Regions from separate parts of the Heyndrickxia faecalis genome, predicted to be linked through region 2. Evidence: riboswitches for the same ligand, from Rfam matches in the RefSeq annotation. Region 2 holds a riboswitch; the other holds the start of a gene.
The links. A riboswitch is a leader RNA that binds a small molecule or an ion and turns the genes downstream of it on or off. The one in region 2 is predicted to bind lysine.
Positions count from the first base shown of each region.

Region 1 (12,030 bases), 1.7 Mb from region 2:
CATGGTGAATGCGATCAAACCGAAAAACATTCCGATCGCTGCAATACTGAAGCCGAGATGGTAATTGTACCCCTGACCGATTGTTCCGACAATGAGCGGCGCAATGAAGGCCCCGAGGTTAACCGCCATGTAGTAAATGCTGAAACCGGAATCGCGCCGTAAGTCTTTTTCATCATACAATTCCCCGACGGTTGAAGCGGCATTTGGTTTTAACAAGCCTGTCCCAAGCACAATCAGCACCATGGAAACGATCAGCGCCGGGAACCCTCCCGGAAAGGACAACGCAATATGCCCGAGCATAATCAGCACTCCGCCGTAAAAAACGGTTTTGGCGGAACCGAGCAGACGGTCTGAAATCCAGCCGCCGATAATCCCCGACATATAAACAAGCGCGCCGTAAATCGAAGCAATCGATGCGGCTGTTGTCGGGTCCAATCCCAACCCGCCGTTTGACAGGCGGTCATACATGTAGTAAATCAGAATCCCTTTCATCCCGTAGTAAGAGAATCTCTCCCAAAACTCTAGGAAAAATAAAGTCGACAACCCTTTTGGATGACCAAAAAATCCGGTCTGTGGAACAGTTTCCAGAACTTTTTTCTTGTCGATTGTTGACATGCCATTGCCTCCTTGTAAAAATCACATATTGGCATAATTTGTGAAATTAACTGAAAAATAAGTGCTGGTTTTTTCGGGGAATGAATGCGATAGATAAAATATTAACGTAAAATGAGAAAAAAATAAAGATTAATTTTTTGGCAAATTTGTGTGCGCCATTGTTAAAAAAGGCTGGAATCCGCATAAAATAAAGGATTCTGAGCTAGGAAAATATTTAAAATGAATTTTTTCCTAGATAAAGGAAACGTTTTCATAAATTAAAATAAAGGTAAATTTCATATAATTTATTTTAAAAGTAAGTTTCTGATGAAAGTAAAAAACCTGCGGCAGCCACCGCAGGTTTTTCCGTTAGGATTCCCGGTTAAAATCGCATTCCTGTAAAGAAACGACTTTTGTCTTTTTCACAAATTTATAAATGAGCCATACGGCAATAAAGATGGGCAGGCCGATATACGAGACAAACACGCTTTCCCACTTAATATGGTCTCCCAGAAATGCCTGGTAGTTTTGCCCGAGAATGACGACCGTACAAACGGCAAACGCAAATAGCGGGCCGAATGGGAACCATCTCGAACGGTAAGGCAGGTCGCTCAACGCTTTGCCTTGCGCCACATATGCACGGCGGAACCGGTAATGGCTGATGGCAATCCCGAGCCAGGCGATAAAGCCGGATAAGCCGGATGCGTTCAGGAGCCAGTTGTACACTGCCCCGTCACCGAAGAAAGATGCAAGGAAAGCCACCGTTCCGACAAGCGCAGTGACAATCAGTGCATTCACCGGTACCCCGCGTTTATTCAGTTTTCCGAGGAATTTCGGCGCTTTGCCGTCACGCGCCAGTTCCCAGAGCATTCGCGTTGACGCGTACATACCCGAGTTGCCGGCAGAAAGAACAGCCGTTAAAATAATCGCATTCATGACAGAAGCAGCAAAGGCAATGCCGGCACGCTGAAATACAATTGTGAACGGGCTCATCGTAATGTCGTCGGCGGTTAGTCTCGAATCCGTGAACGGAATCAGCAGGCCGATGACAAAAATCGCCAGAATATAGAAAAGCAAAATTCTCCAAAAAACAGATTTCACAGCATGCGGAATGGTTTTTTCCGGATCTTCACTTTCACCGGCCGCAACCCCGAGCAGTTCTGTTCCCTGGAACGAAAACCCGGCTGCCATAAAAATCCCGAGTACGGCCAGGAATCCGCCGTGGACCGGGCCGTCTGCAATCGTAAGGTTATGGAAGCCGATTGCTTTTCCACCCATAATCCCGAAAATCATCAGTGCGCCGACAATGATAAAGGCAATGACGGTCACGACTTTTATGATTGCAAACCAGTATTCTGCTTCCCCGAACCCTTTTACAGATAAATAATTTAATAAGAACATGATGAGAAGGCAGGCCGCACTCCACACGATCGAAGGCGTATGCGGGAACCAGAATTTCATGATAATGGTTGCTGCCGATAATTCGGCCGCAATCGTGATCGCCCAGTTATACCAATAGTTCCAGCCAAGCGCAAATCCAAGTGCCGGGTCAACAAATTTCGTCGCGTACGTGCTGAAGGTGCCTGCAACCGGCATGTAGGCAGCCATTTCCGCAAGACTTGTCATTAAAAAGTACACCATGACGCCTATTAAGGCATAAGCGAGAAGCGCCCCGCCCGGCCCCGCGCTGTGGATTGCCCCGCCGCTTGCCAGAAAAAGCCCGGTTCCGATTGATCCGCCGAGGGAAATCATGGTCAGGTGGCGGGATTTTAATTTTCGCTTTAGTTTTGTCACTTCACCCTTTTTCGTAACGGGAACCGCTCCAGCTGTAGTGCTTTGCCCATGATAGAAGTCATCCATCCTTGATACACTCCTTTTTATATAGGAAGGAGCAGGGAATAAACAAAAATGCCGCAGTCGTGGAGACGCGGCATCAAAGCGTATACCCTCCATCAACCTTCCGAAGATAGCTCAACACATATGCGAGGGGGAATCGCATATGTGACAGTTCTGTTCCTGTTCGGAAACAGCCCCAACATGGCACCGCGGGATCCGGCACCACATTTCGGCAGCTTTTCCTTTCAACCGGAGTCTTAAACTTTACCCGTGTCTCGTCCGATTTACTCATAAAAGCTGCGACCTCTACCTCACCGGATTTGATGAGGATTTTTTTATTCAATTTGATTTACATATAATTATAGTTATGTTTTTAGGGAAAATCAATAGAAAAGGCAGGAAAATGAGGTGGCAAAAATAGGTGTTAAATAGGACTTACTGAATCAGTAAAATTTCTAGATTTGGCAAGGCTCTGACAGCTTTGACAACCATTTTAATGCAAGGATTTTACAACAAATCTAGGGAAATGCTTGCACTTGTATTGAGAAGATAAAATCACCCTTTTCGCAAAAAAATTCTTCTATATTTTGAGACAGAGCTTGTAGATAAATGGGATACAAACTCAGAATCCAGATTCGTTCAGCAAGCCCTAAAAAAATGAGCTTACATTTTTTCATCAAGCCCGGCGCCTTTTTACAGCAGGCAACAGCGCGACAATATTTTGTTCCTATTTTTACAAACATTTGCCCCTCTATAAGAAAACTAAAAACGCTTGAGGGGGATTTTTACATATGCGGGATGGCAATTTTGGAATGCCTGTGCGATTTCGTCCCTTTTGAACCATGACTGCTGTTTTTCCGCGGGTACATACAGCAGGGGGACAGCCATGATTTGTGTTTTTTTCAAAAAAACCTTTACATCTGCCTGCTTTTTTGTATAATACATATGAAAGTAAACTTAAAGTTTAACAAAACAAAACTTCCTTGCCTTTGAGTTTACAAATGCTAAACAAAATGGAAGGTTTTATGATGGAGATCGGGAAAAAAATTAAAAACTTAAGGTTAAAAAAAGGACTCACCCAGGAGGAACTTGGAGAGCGTACGGATTTAAGCAAAGGCTATATTTCCCAGCTTGAGCGGGATTTAAGCTCCCCTTCGATTGACACGTTTTTTAATATATTGGAAGTGCTCGGCTGCACGCCGAAAGAATTTTTTGACGAAGAAGAGCGTGAACAAAAAGTCGTATACGGGGAAGAAGACCAGACCGATTATCTCGATGAAGAGCGCGGTTATAAAATCCAGTGGCTCGTCCCGGAATCGAATGAAAAGGAAATGGAACCGATCCTGCTTACGCTTGAGGAAAAAGGGGAGTTTAAAACGTTTGAACCTTCTTTATCGGAAACCTTTGCCTATGTACTGGAAGGCCGGATTGCGGTGCGGCTTGGCAAACGCCTGTACCGTGCAAAAGCCGGAGAAGCCATTTATTATCATGCATCCGATGAGCATCAGATCCTGAATGACGCGGAAGGCCGGTCCAGGCTTGTACTCGTTGCTACGGAATCGTATCTGTAAGCTGAACATAGAAGAGGAGGACAGCAATGAACAGTGATATCATCATTCGTTTTGAACATGTCACAAAACAATACGACGATGATCCTGCTATTTTGGATGACGTCAGTTTTGAAATAGAACGCGGAAAATTTTACACTCTGCTCGGACCGTCGGGTTGCGGAAAAACAACGATTTTGCGCCTGATTGCGGGATTTATTGCGCCGACAAAAGGAAATATTTACATCAATGGAAAAATCGTGAATGACGTGCCAGCCAACCGGCGCCAGGTCAATACCGTTTTCCAGGATTATGCGCTATTTCCTCATTTAAATGTGTATGAAAACGTCGCATTTGGGCTGCGCATTAAAAAAATGAAGGCAGCTGTGATTGAACAAAAAGTAAAAGAAGCCTTGAAGTTTGTGAATCTGGAAGGCTATGAAAACCGGGAAATCAGCGAAATGTCAGGCGGGCAGCGGCAGCGTGTCGCGATTGCGCGCGCGATTGTCAATGAACCGGAAGTGATTTTGCTGGACGAACCGCTTTCCGCGCTGGATTTGAAGCTAAGGACAGAGATGCAGTATGAACTGCGTGAACTGCAGCGCCGCCTTGGCATTACGTTTATTTTTGTCACGCACGACCAGGAAGAAGCGCTTGCGATGAGCGATGAAATTTTTGTCATCAATAACGGGAAAATCCAGCAGAGCGGCACGCCGACCGATATTTACGATGAACCGATCAACCGCTTTGTCGCGGACTTTATCGGCGAGTCCAATATCCTTCCGGGAAAAATGATCAAGGATTTTGTTGTGGAATTTAACGGCCATGCGTTCGAATGCGTTGACCGCGGCTTTCATCCGAACGAGCCGGTTGAAATTGTCATCCGCCCGGAAGATTTAGAAATCACGACACCGGAAAAAGGGAACTTGAAAGTGCGGGTGGATACGCAGCTGTTCCGCGGCGTCCATTATGAAATTTGTTGCTACGATGAAGAGGGAAATGAATGGCTTGTCCACTCGACAAAAAAAGCAAAAGTCGGGGATACGATCGGCCTTTATTTTGAACCGGAAGCGATCCACGTGATGAGATTCGGCGAAACAGAAGAGGAATTCGACCGGCGCCTGGAAGCGTACGATGAGGTCCGGCCATGAAAGTAAATGCACGCACTTTTTATCTCGTTCCGTATTTGCTGTGGATCCTTCTTTTTGTAATCGCGCCGATTTTGCTCATTCTCTATTATTCTTTTTTTGATATTGAAGGGCATTTGTCGCTTGTCAACTATGAAAAATTTTTTACGCCCGTTTATTTGAAAATGACGCTGAGCTCTTTTTGGTATGCGTTTTTGATTACGGCGTTTACACTTTTGATTTCGTATCCGACTGCTTATCTTTTGACAAAATCGCGGCATAAGCAGCTCTGGCTCTTATTAATCATTTTGCCGACATGGATCAATTTGTTGTTAAAAGCGTATGCGTTTCTCGGGATTTTCGGCACATTCGGCCCGGCCAACTCGTTTCTTGAATGGATGGGCATCGGGCAAAAGCAGATTTTATTTACAGACTTCAGCTTTTTGTTTGTGTCTACTTATATTTTTATCCCATTTATGATTTTGCCGATTTATAACGCGCTTGAAGAACTAAACCCGGTCTTTATGGATGCGGCGCGCGATCTTGGCGCCTCGAAATGGACCACGTTCCGCTGCGTTGTGTTTCCGCTCACGCTGGACGGTGTCAAATCAGGGTGTCAGGCTGTCTTTATTCCGTCTCTGTCACTCTTTATGATTACGCGCCTGATTGCGGGAAACCGTGTCATTACGCTCGGTACGGCAATTGAGGAGCATTTCCTTGTCACACAGGATTGGGGCATGGGGTCTACGATCGCCGTCTTTTTGATCATTGCCATGGTCGTCATTATGATTGTGACCGGCAACCGGAAGTGAGGGATGAAGTTGAAAAAAAGATGGAAATGGTCAAACTTATATCTGATATTTGTGTTTATCGTCCTTTACGCACCGATCTTTTATTTAATGTATTATTCGTTCAACAAAGCAGGGAACATGCATGAATTTAGCGGTTTTACATGGGAATGGTACAAGGAAGTGTTCCAGGACACGCGCCTTATGATCATTGTCATCAACACGCTTGTGATTGCGCTACTCGCATCCGCGATTTCAACGGTGATCGGTGTGATGGGGGCGCTCGCGATCCGGTTTGTGAAAAGAAGAAGAACGAAAAATGCGCTGCTTTCGCTCAATAATGTGCTGATCGTAAGCCCTGACGTCATTATCGGTGCATCGTTCCTGATTTTATTTACGATTGCAGGGATCAAGCTCGGGTTTACATCCGTTCTCGTTTCGCACATCGCTTTTTGCATTCCGATTGTTGTGCTGATGGTGCTGCCGAAACTGCAGGAAATGAGCCCGACTTTGATTGATGCGGCGCGCGACCTTGGGGCAAGCCAGTGGGATGTGTTGTCGAAGGTGATTCTCCCGTATATTACGCCCGGTATTTTTGCCGGTTTTTTCATGGCGCTCACGTATTCGCTCGATGATTTTGCCGTCACCTTTTTTGTCACCGGCAACGGCTATTCGACGCTTTCCGTTGAAATTTATTCGCGGGCACGCCAGGGGATTTCACTCACGATTAACGCGCTGTCAACGCTGCTCTTCTTCTTCTCTATTATCCTTGTGATCGGGTACTACCTCGTGAACCAGCGCCAGGCCCGTACGAACGGAATGGGGGTTAAAAGATGAAACAGCTGCTGCGTGTTTTTATTGCGATAATCGTTGTCGCCCTTGCCCTGCAATTTCTCGCTGGGCGCATGAACCAAACGGAAGGCTATGCAGGCGGAAATACGCTCACGATTTACAACTGGGGGGATTATATCGATCCCGCCTTGATTAAGAAATTTGAAAAGCAGACCGGCATCAAAGTCATTTATCAAACTTTCGATTCGAACGAAGCCATGATGACCAAAATTTCCCAGGGTGGTACAACGTTTGATGTTGCGGTTCCATCCGAGTATATGATCGAAAAGATGAAAAAGGAGAACTTGCTGATTCCGCTTGATCATTCGAAGCTGCCGAACTTGAAATATATCGATTCGCGCTTTATGGATTTGCCGTTTGACCCGAAAAATCAATACTCAGTGCCTTATTTCTGGGGGACGGTCGGGATTGTGTATAATTCAAGTATGCTCGGTGGCAAAAAAATTACAAGCTGGGACGACCTGTGGGATCCCGATTTGAAAAATCAGATTCTGCTTGTGGACGGCGCCCGCGAAGTGATGGGGATGGGGCTCAACAGCCTGCATTACTCGCTGAATGATACGAATGAAAAACATTTGCAGCAGGCAAAAGCAAAACTTGACCGGCTGATGCCGAATGTGAAAGCGATCGTCGGCGATGAAATCAAGATGCTACTGGCCAATGAAGAAGCTTCGCTCGGGGTTGTCTGGTCGGGGGATGCGGCTGAGATCATGTCAGAGAATAAAAAGCTGAACTATGTTGTGCCGAGCGAAGGCTCCAATCTCTGGTTCGACAACATGGTCATCCCGAAAACAGCGAAAAACGTGGATGGCGCCCTGAAGTTTATCAATTTTATGCTCGATCCGAAAAACGCCGCGCAAAACGCCGAGTACGTCGGTTATTCAACGCCGAACAAAGCGGCTCTGAAGATTTTGCCAAAATCGATTTCCGGCGACCGCCGTTTTTATCCGGACGCTGCACTCACAAAGAAACTGGAAGTATATAAAAACCTTGGCAAGAAAAAACTCGCCCGCTATAATGAGCTGTTTCTGGAGTTTAAAATGCATACCAAATAACGAAAGCCGTCCCGGATGCGCGGGGCGGCTTTCAAGTTGATCACGGGCGAAAATAACCGGCGGAATGTCTTTTGAAGCGGGAACGGACATCACTCGGGTGGCGATTGAAATATTTTTTGGAGGTTTGAAAAGGCCAAAAGCGGCTTGGTTGGTGTTCGAAATGTCCTTTTGGGGGTTTGAAAAGGCCAAAAGCGGCTTGGTTGGTGTTCGAAATGTCTTTTTGGAGGTTACAAAAGGACAAAAGTGGCTTGGGTAGTGTTCGAAATGTCTTTTTGGAGAGCTCAAAAAGACAAAAGGAACCCGGGCAGTGATCGAAATGTCCTTTTGGAGGGCTCAAAAGGACAAAAGGAATCCGGGTAGCGATCGAAATGTCCTTTTGGAGGGTTCAAAAGGCCAAAAGTGGCTTGGGTAGTGTTCGAAATGTCTTTTTGGAGGTTTGAAAAGGACAAAAGTGGCCTGGTTGGTGTTCGGAATGTCCTTTTGGAGGCTTCAAAAGGACAAAAGCGGCTTGGGTAGTGTTCGAAATGTCTTTTTTGAGAGTTCAAAAGGACAAAAGGAATCCGGGCAGCGATTGAAATGTCCTTTTGGAGGCTTCAAAAAGACAAAAGGACCCCGGGTAGCGATCGAAATGTCCTTTTGGAGGTTTCAAAAAGACAAAAGTGGCCTGGTTGGTGTTCAAAATGTCTTTTTGGAGGTTTCAAAAGGCCAAAAGCGGCTTGGGTAGTGTTCGAAATGTCTTTTTGGAGAGTTCAAAAGGACAAAAGGGACCCGCCCACCAATAGAAATCCTTCATCGAGATTATGAAAGACAAAAGAGAGACGGCAGCCCTCGGAAATGTCCTTCATCCCGCGCATGAAGGACAAAAGGGGATCCGCCCGCCCTCGGAAATGTCCTTGATCGCGGGCATGAAAGACAAAAGGGACCCCGCCCGCCCCCAGAAATGTCCTTCATCACAGGCATGAAAGACAAAAGGGGATCCGTCCGCCCGCAGAAATGTCCTTCATCGCAGCCATTTGGGCGACCTGCGTACTCGGCCATAAAAAAAGCAGGGTCTGGCCCCACTTTCGCCTTACGCTCTTCGCTTTTCCATATCAATATACAAATTTCGGTATGCGTTCGATTCCGCTTGCATGCCGAGTTCGTGATAAATTTTTGACAACCATTTGACCGGGGCGGGGTCGTTTTCCCGCAACTCCATTTCCCAGCTGAAACAGTCAAGCGCTCTGTCGTACTGCCCAAATTCAAAATACAATTCCCCGAGCAGGGATTGCTTGTCGGGATCGTCCGCCATTTGGTGCATTTGCTCCACTTTGCGGATGGCCGGCAAATGCCCGGCTGCTTTCTTGAACGGAAGCAGCCATTCCAGTATATAGGAAGTGTCCCGGTGCTGTAACAAATAGGAAGTGCATTTTACCACGAATTTCTCTGCCTGTGCCGGATGCCCGGAAAAGAGCGGGGCAAGCCGGTTCAGTGCTTCTACATCTGTTTCACCATCATCCGGGCTCCATGATTCAAGCATCTTTTCCACTTTTTCTGCCTGTTTCGCACTCAACTGAATCTGTTCCTCAAGCATCATCGGGATCATTTTTTCCAGTTGTTTTGTCTCAATATAAAACTTTAGTAAATCTTGCTGCAGCGGTTCAAACTGCCGGATGCGGGCATAGAGATTTTCCAAAATGGCCATTTTTTCCGCCTCTTCGAAATGCGCGTCCAGCCGTTCAAGGAGCGCTTTGTAGCCGGTATCGGTCGGCGACGATTCCATTTGCTCAAGGCTTAACGCGATTTCGTCCGCCCACCGGTTTTGCGCACGCAGTAGGTCGCAAAGTTTTGCAAAAGCTTCGGCATCCGGCATTTTCTCATATAAAAGTTTTTCGGCATAAAGGGGGTCTTTCCGGATCAGTTCGGGTGAATAGGATTGAAAGAGTTTGTCGTACTTAATCAGATTTAAATCGCGGGACATTTGCTTGACCCAGCTTTGCTTCGGCGCAAAGTCTTTTAAAATGCGAAGGATGCGCGTGCACTGCAATAGCTGGCCATTGCGGCGGTATTCATAAAAGATGGATTGGATATATTCAAAGAGCTTCCGTTTCGGGACAAACGATTCGAAAAACGTGGCAATCCAGGCGGCTTCAAGTGGCGGGAACAGTTTCTCCATTTTGCCAGTAAGCTGGGCAAAATGAATGGTTTTAAATGAGCAACCCGGCTGGAAAAGCAAATCAATCAGCGGATGGGGAGGCTCGAGCACAATGCAGTCACGGAAAGCCTGTGCCACTTTGGACCCCCGTTTGATTTTGGTTGCGGGTATCGCGTTCAAATAATGGTCCTTGTAAAAAAACACATACCACAGGCGGCCATCATCACCGGTTGCCTCGACAAATTTGCCCTGCAAAAAAACGGCCATCCTTTCTATATCCGCGTGAACCACATGTTTGCGGTCTGTAATGGTCAATTGGGCTGCCATAAAATCCCCTCCTTGATAGTTTGATTATACCATACGAGAGCGGGATTGCGACCATCGGATATTTCGGAACAGGTTTACGATGTTGAAGGATCGCGGGCCGTTCTAAGAAAGATTTTAGGCCCGGTTTTGGCTCTGAACCACAAGTAAAAGGTTCGTGGCCTCTCATCTGTGCAAAGTAAAAAATCCGCTGCATGTGGGGGAAATGCCAATTTTTAAATGAACAGGGTTAAATTGCCAAACGAAGTGATATGCGTTCCGGCCCCGGGTCAGCATTTCAGTACCTTCACGAAAAACTTCACGTACGTCCTTTTATTTAGGGTTTGCTGAACAAATCCGATTCTGAGTTGGTACCCAATTTGTCAACAAGATCTGTCTCAAATATAGCCTTTCTTCACATAGAACGCGTCTAAGTTAAGGAAGCGCAGAAAAAAGGAGGTCTTTCTTAACGTCTACGTGAAGGAAGCGAGGAAAAAGGAGGCCTTTCTTCACATAGAACGCGTCTAAGTTAAGGAAGCGCGAAAAAAGGAGGTCTTCCTTAACATAGAGCCTGTCTGAGTGAAGGAAGCGCAGAAAAAAGGAGGTCTTCCTTCACGTAGAGCCCGTCTAAGTTAAGGAAGCAAGCAAAAATAAAGGCCCTTCTTAACATAGAGCCCGTCTAAGTTAAGGAAGCGAGGAAAAAAGAAGGTCTTCCTTCACGTAGAGCCCGTCTAAGTGAAGGAAGCGTGGAAAAAAGACGGCCTTTCTTCACATAGAACGCGTCTAAGTTAAGGAAGCGCAGAAAAAAGGAGGTCTTCCTTCACATAGAACGCGTCTAAGTTAAGGAAGCGCGGAAAAAAGGAGGTCTTCTTTAACATAGAACCCATCTAAGTTAAGAAAGCGCGAAAAACGAAGGTCAATCTTAACATATTCTAATCATTGAAACAGCTTTCAATCACAAAGTTTTCCTATATTTTGCATTTAAAGTTTCACAAAATCCTCAGCATCCCTTGCCGATTCTGTAGGTTTTGCTTATTCAGCAAGCCCTATTTCATGTGCAAATTTTTACTCTGCCGTGTTCCATGACGAAGCAAACAAAACAGTTTCTGCAGCCGCCAAGCAGATGCAGGCATATCCGGGAAGGATGGAAAAGAACGATAAGAGTTACAATTTCTTATAATCCAAATTTTTTCTTAATTTGTTATATTTCTATATTGATAAATTTTCAATAAAAAGTATAATAGAATTATGCAATTATCCAAAAATTCTTGGGGAGGATGAGAAATGAGCATCTTTCAGACAAAAGCAATCGCAAACCTTGTAGAAGGGACCCAGGGCAAGCAAGGGCTGAAAAAAGCGCTTGGTGCACTCGATCTCACTTTGCTCGGGATCGGCGCCATTATCGGCACAGGGATATTCGTGCTGACAGGTGTGGCTGCAGCAAACTATTCCGGCCCTGCACTCGTTATTTCCTTTATCCTGTCGGGGCTCGCATGTGGATTTGCTGCCTTGTGTTATGCAGAATTTGCATCAATGGTGCCGGTTGCCGGAAGTGCTTATACTTACGGGTATGCGGCGCTGGGTGAATTTTGGGCATGGATTATCGGCTGGGATTTGATTTTGGAATACGGCCTGGCTGTTTCAACCGTTGCGATCGGCTGGTCCGGATACGCCGTGAACTTGCTTGGAAATCTCGGAGTTCATCTGCCAAAAGCGCTGACGCTTGCACCGATGGACGGTGGCATTGTCAACCTGCCGGCCATTCTCATTATCGCTCTAGTTGCCTGGCTGTTG
Region 1 is NZ_CP158453.1:3,268,097-3,280,126, reverse strand. Features, by position in the region: gene ABR335_RS15595 (peptide MFS transporter) at 1-615, opposite strand, end outside; gene ABR335_RS15590 (amino acid permease) at 964-2,454, opposite strand; lysine riboswitch at 2,554-2,747, opposite strand; gene ABR335_RS15585 (helix-turn-helix domain-containing protein) at 3,459-4,001, shown strand; gene ABR335_RS15580 (ABC transporter ATP-binding protein) at 4,028-5,128, shown strand; gene ABR335_RS15575 (ABC transporter permease) at 5,125-5,916, shown strand; gene ABR335_RS15570 (ABC transporter permease) at 5,920-6,729, shown strand; gene ABR335_RS15565 (ABC transporter substrate-binding protein) at 6,726-7,799, shown strand; gene ABR335_RS15560 (hypothetical protein) at 7,864-8,055, shown strand; gene ABR335_RS15555 (hypothetical protein) at 8,869-10,260, opposite strand; gene ABR335_RS15550 (amino acid permease) at 11,521-12,030, shown strand, end outside.
Region 1: it holds a riboswitch for lysine, as region 2 does, so the genes downstream of both, ABR335_RS15590 (amino acid permease) here and ABR335_RS06855 (aspartate kinase) in region 2, are expected to answer to the same signal.

Region 2 (12,030 bases):
TCGGCGTTTTGATCGGGGACGCTGTGAAAGATTTGGGGAAAGACATGATTCAATACGGCGCTGACCGTGTTGCCGTGGTGGAAGACGAGAAGCTGAAAAGCTATTCTTCAGACGGTTTTTCCCAAGCATTGCTTGCGGTGATCGAATCTGAAAAGCCGGATGGCATCTTAATCGGCCATACGGCGCTTGGCAAAGACCTGGCCCCGAAAGTAGCGGCTAAATTGGATGCCGGTCTGATTTCGGACGCAACCGCAGTGGAATCAGCCGGGGAACATGTCGTCTTTACCCGCCCGATATACTCCGGCAAAGCGTTTGAGAAAAAGATCATAACAGACGGGATCATCTTTGCAACCATCCGGCCGAACAACATCAGCCCACTTGAAAAAGATGAATCACGCACAGGGGATATCGAAACCGTTGACGCGGGAATTAAAGATTTACGCGCGATCATCAAAGAAGTGGTTCGGAAAGTAAGTGAAGGGGTTGACCTTTCGGAAGCGAAAGTCATCGTTTCAGGCGGCCGCGGCGTGAAAAGCGCGGATGGCTTCAAACCGCTGAAAGAACTTGCCGATGTGCTCGGCGGCGCGGTTGGGGCTTCGCGCGGCGCATGTGACGCTGGCTATTGCGATTATTCTCTGCAAATCGGGCAGACGGGCAAAGTGGTTACACCGGATTTGTATATCGCATGCGGTATTTCCGGTGCCATCCAGCATTTGGCCGGCATGTCCAACTCGAAAGTGATTGTGGCCATTAACAAAGACCCGGAAGCGAACATCTTCAACGTGGCGGATTACGGCATTGTCGGCGACCTGTTCGAAGTGGTCCCGCTTCTCACAGAGGAAATCAAAAAACTGAAAGTCACATCGGCGTAATCCCGGGCCCGGACGAAAAAATTCGTTCCGGGCCTGTTTTCTGTTGGATATTCGTGAAAAAAGGGTATAAAATAATAAAATCATTACTGCTTTTTCCGGACCGGACAAATTGTTCGCAACATATGATAAAGGATGATATACTTATCCCAAGCAGTAATAGTTTGATTTAGGAGGGTTCTTTCAATATGGCAATTACACATGCTACCGACGCGACTTTCGAGCAGGAAGTCAGCCAAGGTTTGGTATTAACGGATTTTTGGGCAACATGGTGTGGTCCGTGCAAAATGATTGCACCGGTACTTGAAGAAATCGATGCTGAAATGGGCGACAAGGTGAAAATCGTCAAAGTAGACGTGGATGAGAATCAGGAAACGACCAGCAAATTCGGCGTCATGAGCATTCCGACCCTTGTTCTCATGAAAGATGGCAAACCGGTCGACAAAGTGATCGGTTACCAGCCGAAAGAAGCTTTGCAAGAATTAGTGAACAAACATTTATAATACAATAAACGCTCGGCTTCAAGCCGTGCGCAAATGCATTTTAAAATCCGGGCCGGCTGTGGTCCGGGTTTTTTACAGAACGCAGGATTTTGAGGTGAAGAGAAATTGAACGAGACGATCCGCAATAAACTTGCCCTCCTGCCCGCCCAACCCGGCTGCTATTTAATGAAAGACAGACAGGGGACCATCATTTATGTCGGGAAGGCCAAAATTTTAAAAAACCGTGTCCGCTCTTACTTTTCCGGTTCGCATGACGCAAAAACGCAGCGGCTTGTCAGCGAGATCGAAGACTTTGAGTATATTGTCACTTCTTCCAATATTGAAGCCCTTATTCTTGAAATTAATTTAATCAAAAAGCATGACCCGAAATACAACATCATGCTGAAAGATGATAAAACATACCCGTATATTAAGCTGACCCATGAACGCCACCCGCGTCTGATCACCACCCGGAAAGTGAAAAAAGATAAAGGCAAATATTTCGGCCCGTATCCGAACGTGCAGGCGGCTAATGAAACAAAAAAGCTGCTGGACCGGTTGTATCCTTTGCGGAAATGCACCAATATGCCGGACCGCGTCTGCCTTTATTACCATTTAGGCCAGTGTCTTGCGCCGTGTGTCAATGAGGTGAAAGAAGAAACATACAAAGAGATCACCGATCAAATTACCCGCTTTTTGAACGGGGGTTACACGGAAATCAAAAAAGAACTGGAAGAAAAAATGCATGAGGCTGCAGAAAAGCTTGAATTTGAGCGGGCAAAAGAATACCGCGACCAGATCGCCAATATTGAAATGACGATGGAAAAACAGAAAATTACAATGACAGATTTTACGGACCGCGACATTTTCGGCTACGCAGTGGATAAAGGCTGGATGTGCGTCCAGGTCTTTTTCATGCGCCAAGGAAAGCTGATCGAACGGGATGTCTCGCTTTTTCCGTCTTACGATGAGCCGGAGGAGGAATTTTTGAGCTATTTGGGGCAGTTTTATGCCAAACCGGAGCATATTAAGCCGAAAGAAGTGCTGATTACGGAAAAAGCAGACCGGGAACTGGCGGAACAACTGCTCGAAATCAAAGTACTCCAGCCGAAAAAAGGCCAGAAACGGGAACTCGTGTTAATGGCCGAGAAAAACGCAAAGATTGCATTGAAGGAAAAATTCGCGTTGATTGAACGGGACGAGGAACGGACGATCAAAGCCGTTGAAAATCTTGGCGAAAAGCTTGGCATCTACACACCGCATCGGATTGAAGCGTTCGATAATTCGAATATCCAGGGGACAAACCCGGTTTCGGCGATGGTCGTGTTTGTGGACGGTAAGCCGGCAAAAAAAGAATACCGCAAATATAAAATCAAAACAGTGGAAGGACCGGATGATTATGAATCGATGCGCGAAGTGATCCGCCGCCGTTACATCCGTGCCCTAAGGGAAAACTTACCGCTTCCGGATCTCATCATCATTGACGGCGGAAAAGGGCAAATTGACGCGGCAAGGGATGTGCTTGAAAATGAGCTCGGGCTTGAGATCCCGATCGGCGGCCTGGCAAAGGATGAGAAGCACAATACATCGCAGCTTTTGTTCGGCAACCCGCTGGAAGTTGTGCCGCTCGGGCGGAACAGCCAGGAATTTTACCTGCTTCAGCGCATCCAGGATGAAGTGCACCGGTTTGCGATTACCTTCCACAGGGAATTGCGTGGAAAATCCGCTTTTCAATCGGCGCTTGACGATATTCCGGGCATCGGGCCGAAACGGAAAAAACAACTGCTCCGCCACTTTGGCTCCTTGAAGAAAATGAAACAAGCAAAGCTGGAAGAATTTGTGGAAGCGGGCATCCCGCGTCCGGTATCCGAAACATTAATCAAAAAATTACAAGAATAACCTGGCAGGGTTTTTCCGTATATGGTATAATCATGATAATTTCATATGGCAGGCTTTGTTTCAGACTTTCGGGTGCGATCATCCCGGCGTCCGGCAAAGCCGTTACATGATAGAGGCGCAAAACTTAAGAGTAAGAAGCGGGAGAAGATTGGGCTTCCGGGATCGTTTCTGAAAGGAAGTTTTGCCGAAGTGAAAATGGCCTCAATGCCGTTTTTGCTGGTTCTGTACTGAAAAAGTCCGGAACTGTCAGGATGAAATGTCTTGGAGCGCTATCTCACAGGAATGACTGCGTACCCGCGTATGCAAAAGCGATGAGATATCCGTTCTCATTGCTTTTTTTAAATGGGCGCCAAGTTGCTTTGCCTTTCACTCTGACAGCCTCATCTTACTTATAAACTGCAGAAGGTGGCGGAGTTATTGGGAATCATTGTTCAGAAATTCGGGGGAACTTCGGTTGGAAATGTGGAAAGGATCCGGAATACGGTCAACCGGATTATTGAAGAAAAGGAAAAGGGCCATGATGTTGTCGTCGTTGTTTCCGCGATGGGCAAAACAACGGACCAGCTTGTCGGGCTTGCAAATGAACTTTCTGCGTATCCTGCAAAACGCGAAATGGATATGCTGCTTTCAACCGGCGAACAGGTGACGATTTCGCTTGTCGCCATGGCACTGATCGCTCGCGGCTACGATGCCGTTTCTTATACCGGATGGCAGGCCGGCATTATAACGGAACCCGTACACGGAAACGCCCGGATCACGGAAATCCGGACTGAAAAAATCAAATCCCGTCTGGCAGCCGGGCAAATTGTAATCGTCGCCGGGTTTCAGGGCATCACCCCGGCAGGCGAAATTGCGACACTCGGCAGGGGCGGCTCGGATACAACGGCAGTGGCGCTTGCAGCAGCGCTTCATGCGGACCGCTGCCTGATCTATACGGATGTCACCGGCGTGTTTACGTCCGACCCACGCTATATTCCGAATGCCCGGAAGCTTAAGGCTGTATCCTATGATGAGATGCTTGAACTGGCGAGTCTCGGGGCGGGCGTTTTGCATGCAAGGGCAGTGGAGTTTGCCAAAAATGCGGCTGTGCCGCTGATCGTTTGTTCGAGCCTTGAAAGGGAGGAAGGCACGTTAATAGAGGAGGAAGTTTCGGTGGAAAAAAATTTAATTGTCCGCGGCGTTGCATTTGAAGATGGCATTACAAGGGTGACCATTTTCGGACTGGAAAACGGCTTCCGCAATTTGCCGGATATTTTTACGACACTGGCGGAACACCATATTGATGTCGATATCATTATCCAGAACCAGACAGCGGACCATAAAACGTATTTATCTTTTTCGATAAAAGATAAAGATTTAAAAGAAACGGCCGATCTTTTGGAAGCCGGGAAAGAAGCCCTCAGTATTGACCATTTTGAAACGGAAACCGGCCTCGCAAAAGTGTCCATCATCGGATCGGGCATGGTTTCCAACCCGGGCGTTGCGGCAAAAATGTTCCAGGTGCTGGCAGATCACGGCATTGCCATTAAAATGATCAGCACGTCCGAAATCAAAGTGTCCACCGTTGTCGATGCAAAAGAAATGGTCCGGGCCGCCCGGTGCCTGCACGAAGCATTTGAACTGGATGCAGTGGAACAAAATATATGAAAATATGAAAAAGCAGGGGAGCCCCCTGCTTTTTCATATTGATTCTCCGGCCGGGTCTTTCGCATCCCACTGCACGGTGATCCGGACTTTTTTTGCTTTTTTCGCAACTTCCTCAACAGCTTCCGTGATCAGTTTTTTCTGCATCTGGTACTGCTCGGCTAAAAAACCGGCTTCAAGCTTGAATGTCGGCTCTTGACCTGCGCCCATATCCAGCTGCCGTTCAATCATCGGCCCGGATAACTCAAATTCGATATGATATTTCTCTTCTTTTTTGATCGATAACGTTCCCCAGCCGGCTTCTTTGAAAAAAGAAACCATTTCTTCATAGGTAAGCAGCTGGAATTTTCTTGCCAAATGTTTTCCGGCCCAGTATAGAATATCCGGTGTTTCCTTGCCGAGTATATCCGGAATTAATATATTACGCAACAGCTCATATCCGAATGCGGGCACCATTAGCTGTTCCGCAACGGTTTGTTCATTTCCGCCAGAAGATTTCACGCAATTCCCCTCTTTCTATATGCTATATTATATACAAAATAAAACCGGACTTAAAAGCATTTTTTGAGTGTACACAAAAATAATGGGAACTTTTTTTCGCCGGCTTCCGCGTCACATGGGGAAATTATGCCGGTTGCGGTAAAATCCGATGAAAAAAGACAAGCCTTGGATAAAAATTCCTTTTTTATGCAAAAGCATATGGCAAAAGAGCTATACTGAAAAAATTTTAAAAAATGGGAGAAAGACTGACAAATATGACAAATAAACGGTATTTTCAGCGCAAATTCATGAATGCGTTTCCTTGACGCGCCCATTTGTCGGGAGTACAATAAAACTGTCACATAATTGTTATAAAATATTTATGCGGGAGGAAGCAATGCAAAATTTGTCTTCTTTGCATAAATTCACACTACAAAGGGGGATACAATGTGGCTGGAAATCGAGAGTTTTATAACCGCAAACTGCATTCTTTGCTGGGTGTTATACCCATCGGCTTATTTTTAGTCATCCACTTGACCGTGAACCACTATGCGGTAAACGGTGCTGCTGCCTTCAATAAAGCAGCCGGTTTTATGGAAAACCTGCCGTTTCTGCTTTTTGTGGAAGTCGTGTTCATTTATTTGCCGCTTTTGTTCCATGCAATTTACGGCTTATATATTTCGTTTACGGCATCGAGCAATGTCGGCACGATGGGCTACTTCCGGAACTGGATGTACCTTTTGCAAAGAATCAGCGGTGTGTTGGTCCTGATCTTTCTCGTATTTCACATCTATGAAACACGCATTCAAATGGCGTTTGGCAAGGAATTGAACTTTGATCTGATGGCAAATCTATTAGCAAATCGTTGGATGCTCGCCTGGTACATAATTGGGACAGTGGCTGCCGTTTTCCACTTTGCCAACGGTCTCTGGTCGTTCCTGGTCAGCTGGGGCATTACACAGTCACGCCGGTCACAGCAAATTTCCACATATGTGATGGTTGTGGTCTTTGTGCTGCTTTCTGTTGTCGGCGTCAGGGCTTTATTAGCATTTGCATAATGAAAAGATTCGAAAAATAGCAGTTTACTGGTTTGTAAGAGGCATCAAGTATGAAGAGGGAGTGAATCAAGTTGGCTAATGGCAAAATCATTGTTGTCGGCGGAGGGCTTGCCGGTTTGATGGCGACTGTAAAAATTGCAGAAGCAGGCCGGCAGGTTGATCTGTTTTCGCTAGTGCCGGTAAAAAGGTCGCACTCTGTTTGCGCACAGGGCGGCATTAACGGCGCTGTCAATACAAAAGGGGAAGGGGATTCGCCATGGATCCACTTTGACGATACGGTATACGGGGGCGACTTCCTTGCCAACCAGCCGCCGGTAAAAGCGATGTGCGAAGCGGCGCCGGGGATTATCCACCTGTTTGACCGGATGGGCGTCATGTTCAACCGCACGCCGGAAGGGCTTTTGGACTTCAGGCGTTTCGGCGGCACCCAGCACCACCGGACAGCATTTGCAGGCGCAACAACCGGTCAGCAGCTTTTATACGCATTGGATGAACAGGTAAGGCGCCATGAAGTGAACGGGCTTGTCACGAAATACGAAGGCTGGGAATTTCTTGGCATTATCAAAGACGATGAAGGCATTTGCCGCGGCATCGTTTCGCAAAACCTGACAACAATGGAAATCAAAGCTTTTCCTGCGGATGCCGTCATTATGGCATCGGGCGGCCTTGGCATTATTTTCGGGAAATCAACCAACTCGATGATCAATACCGGCTCGGCGGCTTCCATTGTATACCAGCAAGGCGCAACGTATGCGAACGGCGAATTTATCCAAATTCACCCGACTGCCATCCCGGGCGATGACAAACTGCGGCTGATGAGTGAATCCGCACGCGGGGAAGGCGGGCGCATCTGGACGTACAAAGACGGCAAACCGTGGTATTTCCTGGAAGAAAAATATCCGGCATACGGGAACCTCGTGCCGCGCGACATTGCAACCCGTGAAATTTTCCATGTCTGCGTGGACTTGAAACTCGGCATTAACGGCGAGAACATGGTTTATCTCGATTTGTCGCACAAAGACCCGCATGAACTGGACGTAAAACTGGGCGGGATTATTGAAATCTATGAAAAATTCGTCGGCGATGACCCGCATAAAGTGCCGATGAAAGTGTTCCCGGCCGTCCACTATTCCATGGGCGGATTATGGGTGGACTATAAACAGCATACGAGCATTCCGGGGCTGTTCGCAGCAGGCGAATGCGACTACTCGATGCACGGCGCGAACCGCTTAGGAGCAAACTCCCTGCTTTCTGCCATTTACGGCGGGATGGTAGCCGGCCCTGAAGCTGTCAACTACATCGACGGGCTTGAAAAGAGCACGGATGCACTGCCGTCAACTGTCTTTGAACGTGCTGTCCAAGAACAGGAGAAAAAATGGAAAGATATTTTGTCGCTTAACGGAACCGAAAATGCCTATGTGCTGCATAAAGAACTGGGCGAATGGATGACAGACAATGTGACAGTTGTCCGTTACAATGATCGTCTGAAGAAAACGGACGAAAAGATTCAGGAATTAATGGAAAGATGGAAAAATATTAATGTTGTAGATACATCGAAATGGAGCAACCAGGCGGCTTCGTTTACACGGCAGCTGTATAATATGCTGCAGCTGGCGCGCGTTATCACGATCGGCGCCCTGAACCGCAATGAAAGCCGCGGCGCCCACTATAAACCTGATTTTCCGGACCGCAACGACGAAGAATGGCTGAAAACGACGATGGCAAATTATGACCCTGTGAACAATGAACCGGTCTTCAGCTATGAAGATGTAGATGTATCGCTGATCAAACCGCGCGTACGCGACTACACGAAGAAGCACTGATTCGGATCGGGCAAAAACGGATTTTTTCCGGCTTTTTCCCGGGTGATTTCATAAGGAAAGAGGAGAATAAGGATGGGTGAACAAAAAACCGTTACATTTATCATACAACGCCAGGATAATCCGGAATCAGAACCATATGACGAAACGTTTGAAGTTCCGTACCGGCCGAATATGAATGTCATTTCGGCCCTGATGGAAATCCGCCGGAATCCGGTCAATGCCAAAGGGGAAAAAACAACACCTGTTGTTTGGGAAATGAACTGTTTGGAAGAAGTTTGCGGTGCCTGTTCCATGGTGATTAACGGCAAACCACGCCAGGCTTGTTCAGCGCTTGTGGACAAACTGCAGCAGCCGATCCGCCTTGCCCCAATGCGGACATTCCCGGTTGTCAGAGATTTGCAAATTGACCGCGGCCGCATGTTTGACTCGCTGAAAAAAGTGAAAGCTTGGATTCCGATTGACGGCACTTACGACTTAGGGGAAGGGCCGCGCATGCCGGAGAAAAAAAGGCAGTGGGCTTATGAACTGGCAAAATGCATGACTTGCGGCGTATGTTTGGAAGCCTGCCCGAATGTCAACAGCCGTTCAAACTTTATCGGGCCAGCGCCGCTTTCGCAAGTACGGTTATTTAATGCGCACCCGACCGGCCATATGAACCGCGATGAACGACTTGAAGCGATCATGGGTGACGGCGGTCTTGCCAATTGCGGCAACTCGCAAAACTGTGTACAAGCCTGCCCGAAAGGTATCCCGCTGACAACATCCATCGCAGCATTAAACCGTGAAACAACCATCTATATGTTTAAAAAATTCTTTGGCAGTGACCATACGGTTGACTAATGCCAAAAGTGCCACATCAAAGCGGAAACAGTAGATGTGGCACTTCTTTTCAAATAAAAAATGAATGGTTGTTCACTCATTAAAAGGAGGTATCCCATTGAAAAAGCACATCTCTTATATTGATGACTGGAACGCCTGGGAAGAAGGATTTTCCTATTATCTCCCGGTCACGGTCCGTTTTTCTGAAACCGATATGTTTGGTCACATGAACAATACGGTTCCGTTTATTTATTTTGAACAAGCGCGGATTGAATTTCTCCAGCAACTCGGGTTTATGGGCGACTGGGCAAAAAAAGGCACCGGCTCCATCCCGGTCGTGGCGGATTTGCAGTGTGATTTTTTACAACAGGTTTTTTTCAATGACAAACTCCGCATTTATGTAAAAGTTTCAAAAATCGGCAACTCGTCCGTCGACTTGCACTACATGGCGAAAAATGAAGCGAATGAAATCTGTTTTACCGGGCGCGGGACAATGGTGCAGATCTCGGTCACAACCGGAAAAGGAATACCGTGGACTGCGGAAGAAAGAGCGAGGTTCGCCGACCCGCAAGCCGCCGTCTCATCCGTCAACTGAATGAAAGTAACCCGCCATAAAAAATAAGCTTAAGTGTTTACGTTGAGGACTGTTTTTTAGCGGAGAAAAGAGCGGCAATACTTGGTATATTTTATTGCTTTTACAACACTTGTTTGCCTGTTTTGCCATCTCCGGCCAGGACATAAATAGAATCTATATCTGCCAGTTTACAATGCCGGATAATGTTTCGTTTGCCTTTCATACAGAAAGGGTTCCGGCATCCGCCCTTTTTTTCGGATTTGTGCTGTTCCTTGCCTCGTCAAGTCACTCCCGGCCGCGCAAGAACATAAGATATCGTGACAACCAAAATACCCATCCCCGCGGTTTAGAGCTGGCGAAGGCAAGGAGGGTTATCATAGTTGAAGGACAACGATTTCACACATAAACCGCTGCTGACAAAAAGAGAAAAAGAAGTATTCGAGCTGTTAGTACAAGACAAGACAACAAAAGAAATCGCGAGCGAATTGTTTATCAGCGAAAAAACAGTTCGAAATCATATTTCCAACGCCATGCAGAAATTGGGAGTCAAGGGGCGCTCGCAAGCTGTTGTTGAATTACTCCGCATGGGGGAATTAAAGCTTTGAAACAAAATCGGCTGCAATGTTGCAGTCGATTTTGTGGTTTAAAGAAGGGATAGAAACGGGATGATTTTTGGACAAAGCGTTTACCCTTTCTGATTCCGTTTTTTACATTGATTGCATATTTTTAGATGAACCTGGAAATCTGCCGGCGGTTTTAGTAAAATGACCACAAGTGCACGTAGCGGAATCGTTTTCAATGGACGTTTGAATGAAGTTCCGATCGAAAATGGATCATGTTAAAAAGGCGGGCCGTTTAAACGCTGGATACCGTATAAGGAAATCACGAGGATGGAGAAACAAATGATGTTTTTACAGGTTTCCGGATGTTATCTTTTTTACAAGCCCGCCTCAATGAGACAGTGTGAAGATTTCTCCAAAGATGCCGGACGATTTGGGCTAAAATCAAACGCCGCTGTGCCCAATTTGCAAATAGACGCCCATACCGCAATGGATGCGCCACAAGCAGAAGAATGAAAGCCAGCCGGCACATATTTTCAGGATATATAGTTGAACTAAACATTACTACTTCTTTATACGTTGCCAGAAGCAATGTCTGTCCTGAACGTCATTGATTTTGGCACGTTTTATGTAGATTAATAAATTTATAGCTGCAAGCATCGCAATTTAACATACGGGCGAATGATATTTTGCCGGCATTTTGTTTCCGGCTTTTCCCGCCTGGAAAAATGATATGAACATTCGCCAAAATACAGTACAATAGCATGAAAGGATGTGAGTTTATGCGGTTTTTTCTCAAAGTGACGGATCCGGCATTTTTGCTTATTTTGATACTGGTTGCCGCGCTTGTATCCCTGATCGGGTTTGCATTTGCACCGGCGATCATTCCGTTCCATTTTAACGGATATTTACGGCCGGACGGATTTATAAATAAGTGGGCCGGTTTTTCCATTTTGCCTGTCGTGATGTGGCTTATCTGGCTACTCTCAAGGAAAGGAGTGTCATACAAAGCGTCACTGTGCATTCTATTTTTATTTATCATCCATGTCTTGCTTGTTCTGTATGCGCTTTTTTCAAAATGAGGGGGAGTCAAAATGAAAAGAAAGATTGGCAGAAAAAACTATGCATGGATGAAAAGCGAGCTTGCTTTTTTTGAAGAAGAAGGGACCATTACGCATACGCAAAAAGACGAGATGCTTGCACAGTATGAGGTTTCCCGGGGGGTGAGCCTTGTCCGCATTCTTGTCATGGTCGGGGCCCTTTTGCTTGGGGCGGGCATTTTCAGCTTTATTGCCAGCAATTGGGTCTATCTTGGCAAAACGGTCAAATTTCTCATCATCCTTGCTGCGATTGCAGGCGTGAACGGAGCGGCTATCAAACTGGAGAACAGCCATCCGAAAACAGCACGCGGCTTGTACTTTCTTGGTGTCCTGTTTTTCGGGGCGGGCATTTTTCTCACCGGGCAAATTTTTAACCTTGGCGGCTCATTCGGCCAGGCATTTTTATGGTGGGGGATTGGATCGCTGCCAATGGCCTATGTGCTGAAAGACAAATGGCTCTCCATTTTTGCCACAGTGCTTTTCCTTTTGTATTTGGATGCTGAAAATACCGGCATCGGGTACTTCGCTGTTCTCATTACCGCACTTTTAGCAGGATTACTTTACTGGATAAATGAAAAAACGGTTGCTTCCCGCCTGCTTCTGTTTTTCGTAAACGCGCTTTCGATTGCCGTGCTGTCCGTATTTCTGTTTAAACTCAGTGCATTCTTTCCCGCATACGGACATTTGGCTGCCTTTCTGCTTCTCTTTGTTGCCGGCTTCGT
Region 2 is NZ_CP158453.1:1,453,618-1,465,647, forward strand. Features, by position in the region: gene ABR335_RS06840 (electron transfer flavoprotein subunit alpha/FixB family protein) at 1-872, shown strand, start outside; gene trxA (thioredoxin) at 1,058-1,372, shown strand; gene uvrC (excinuclease ABC subunit UvrC) at 1,478-3,250, shown strand; lysine riboswitch at 3,353-3,530, shown strand; gene ABR335_RS06855 (aspartate kinase) at 3,668-4,897, shown strand; gene ABR335_RS06860 (YslB family protein) at 4,931-5,395, opposite strand; gene ABR335_RS06865 (succinate dehydrogenase cytochrome b558 subunit) at 5,824-6,432, shown strand; gene sdhA (succinate dehydrogenase flavoprotein subunit) at 6,504-8,255, shown strand; gene sdhB (succinate dehydrogenase iron-sulfur subunit) at 8,328-9,095, shown strand; gene ABR335_RS06880 (acyl-CoA thioesterase) at 9,193-9,669, shown strand; gene ABR335_RS06885 (helix-turn-helix domain-containing protein) at 10,029-10,253, shown strand; gene ABR335_RS06890 (hypothetical protein) at 10,539-10,724, shown strand; gene ABR335_RS06895 (DUF1648 domain-containing protein) at 10,991-11,290, shown strand; gene ABR335_RS06900 (DUF2157 domain-containing protein) at 11,303-12,030, shown strand, end outside.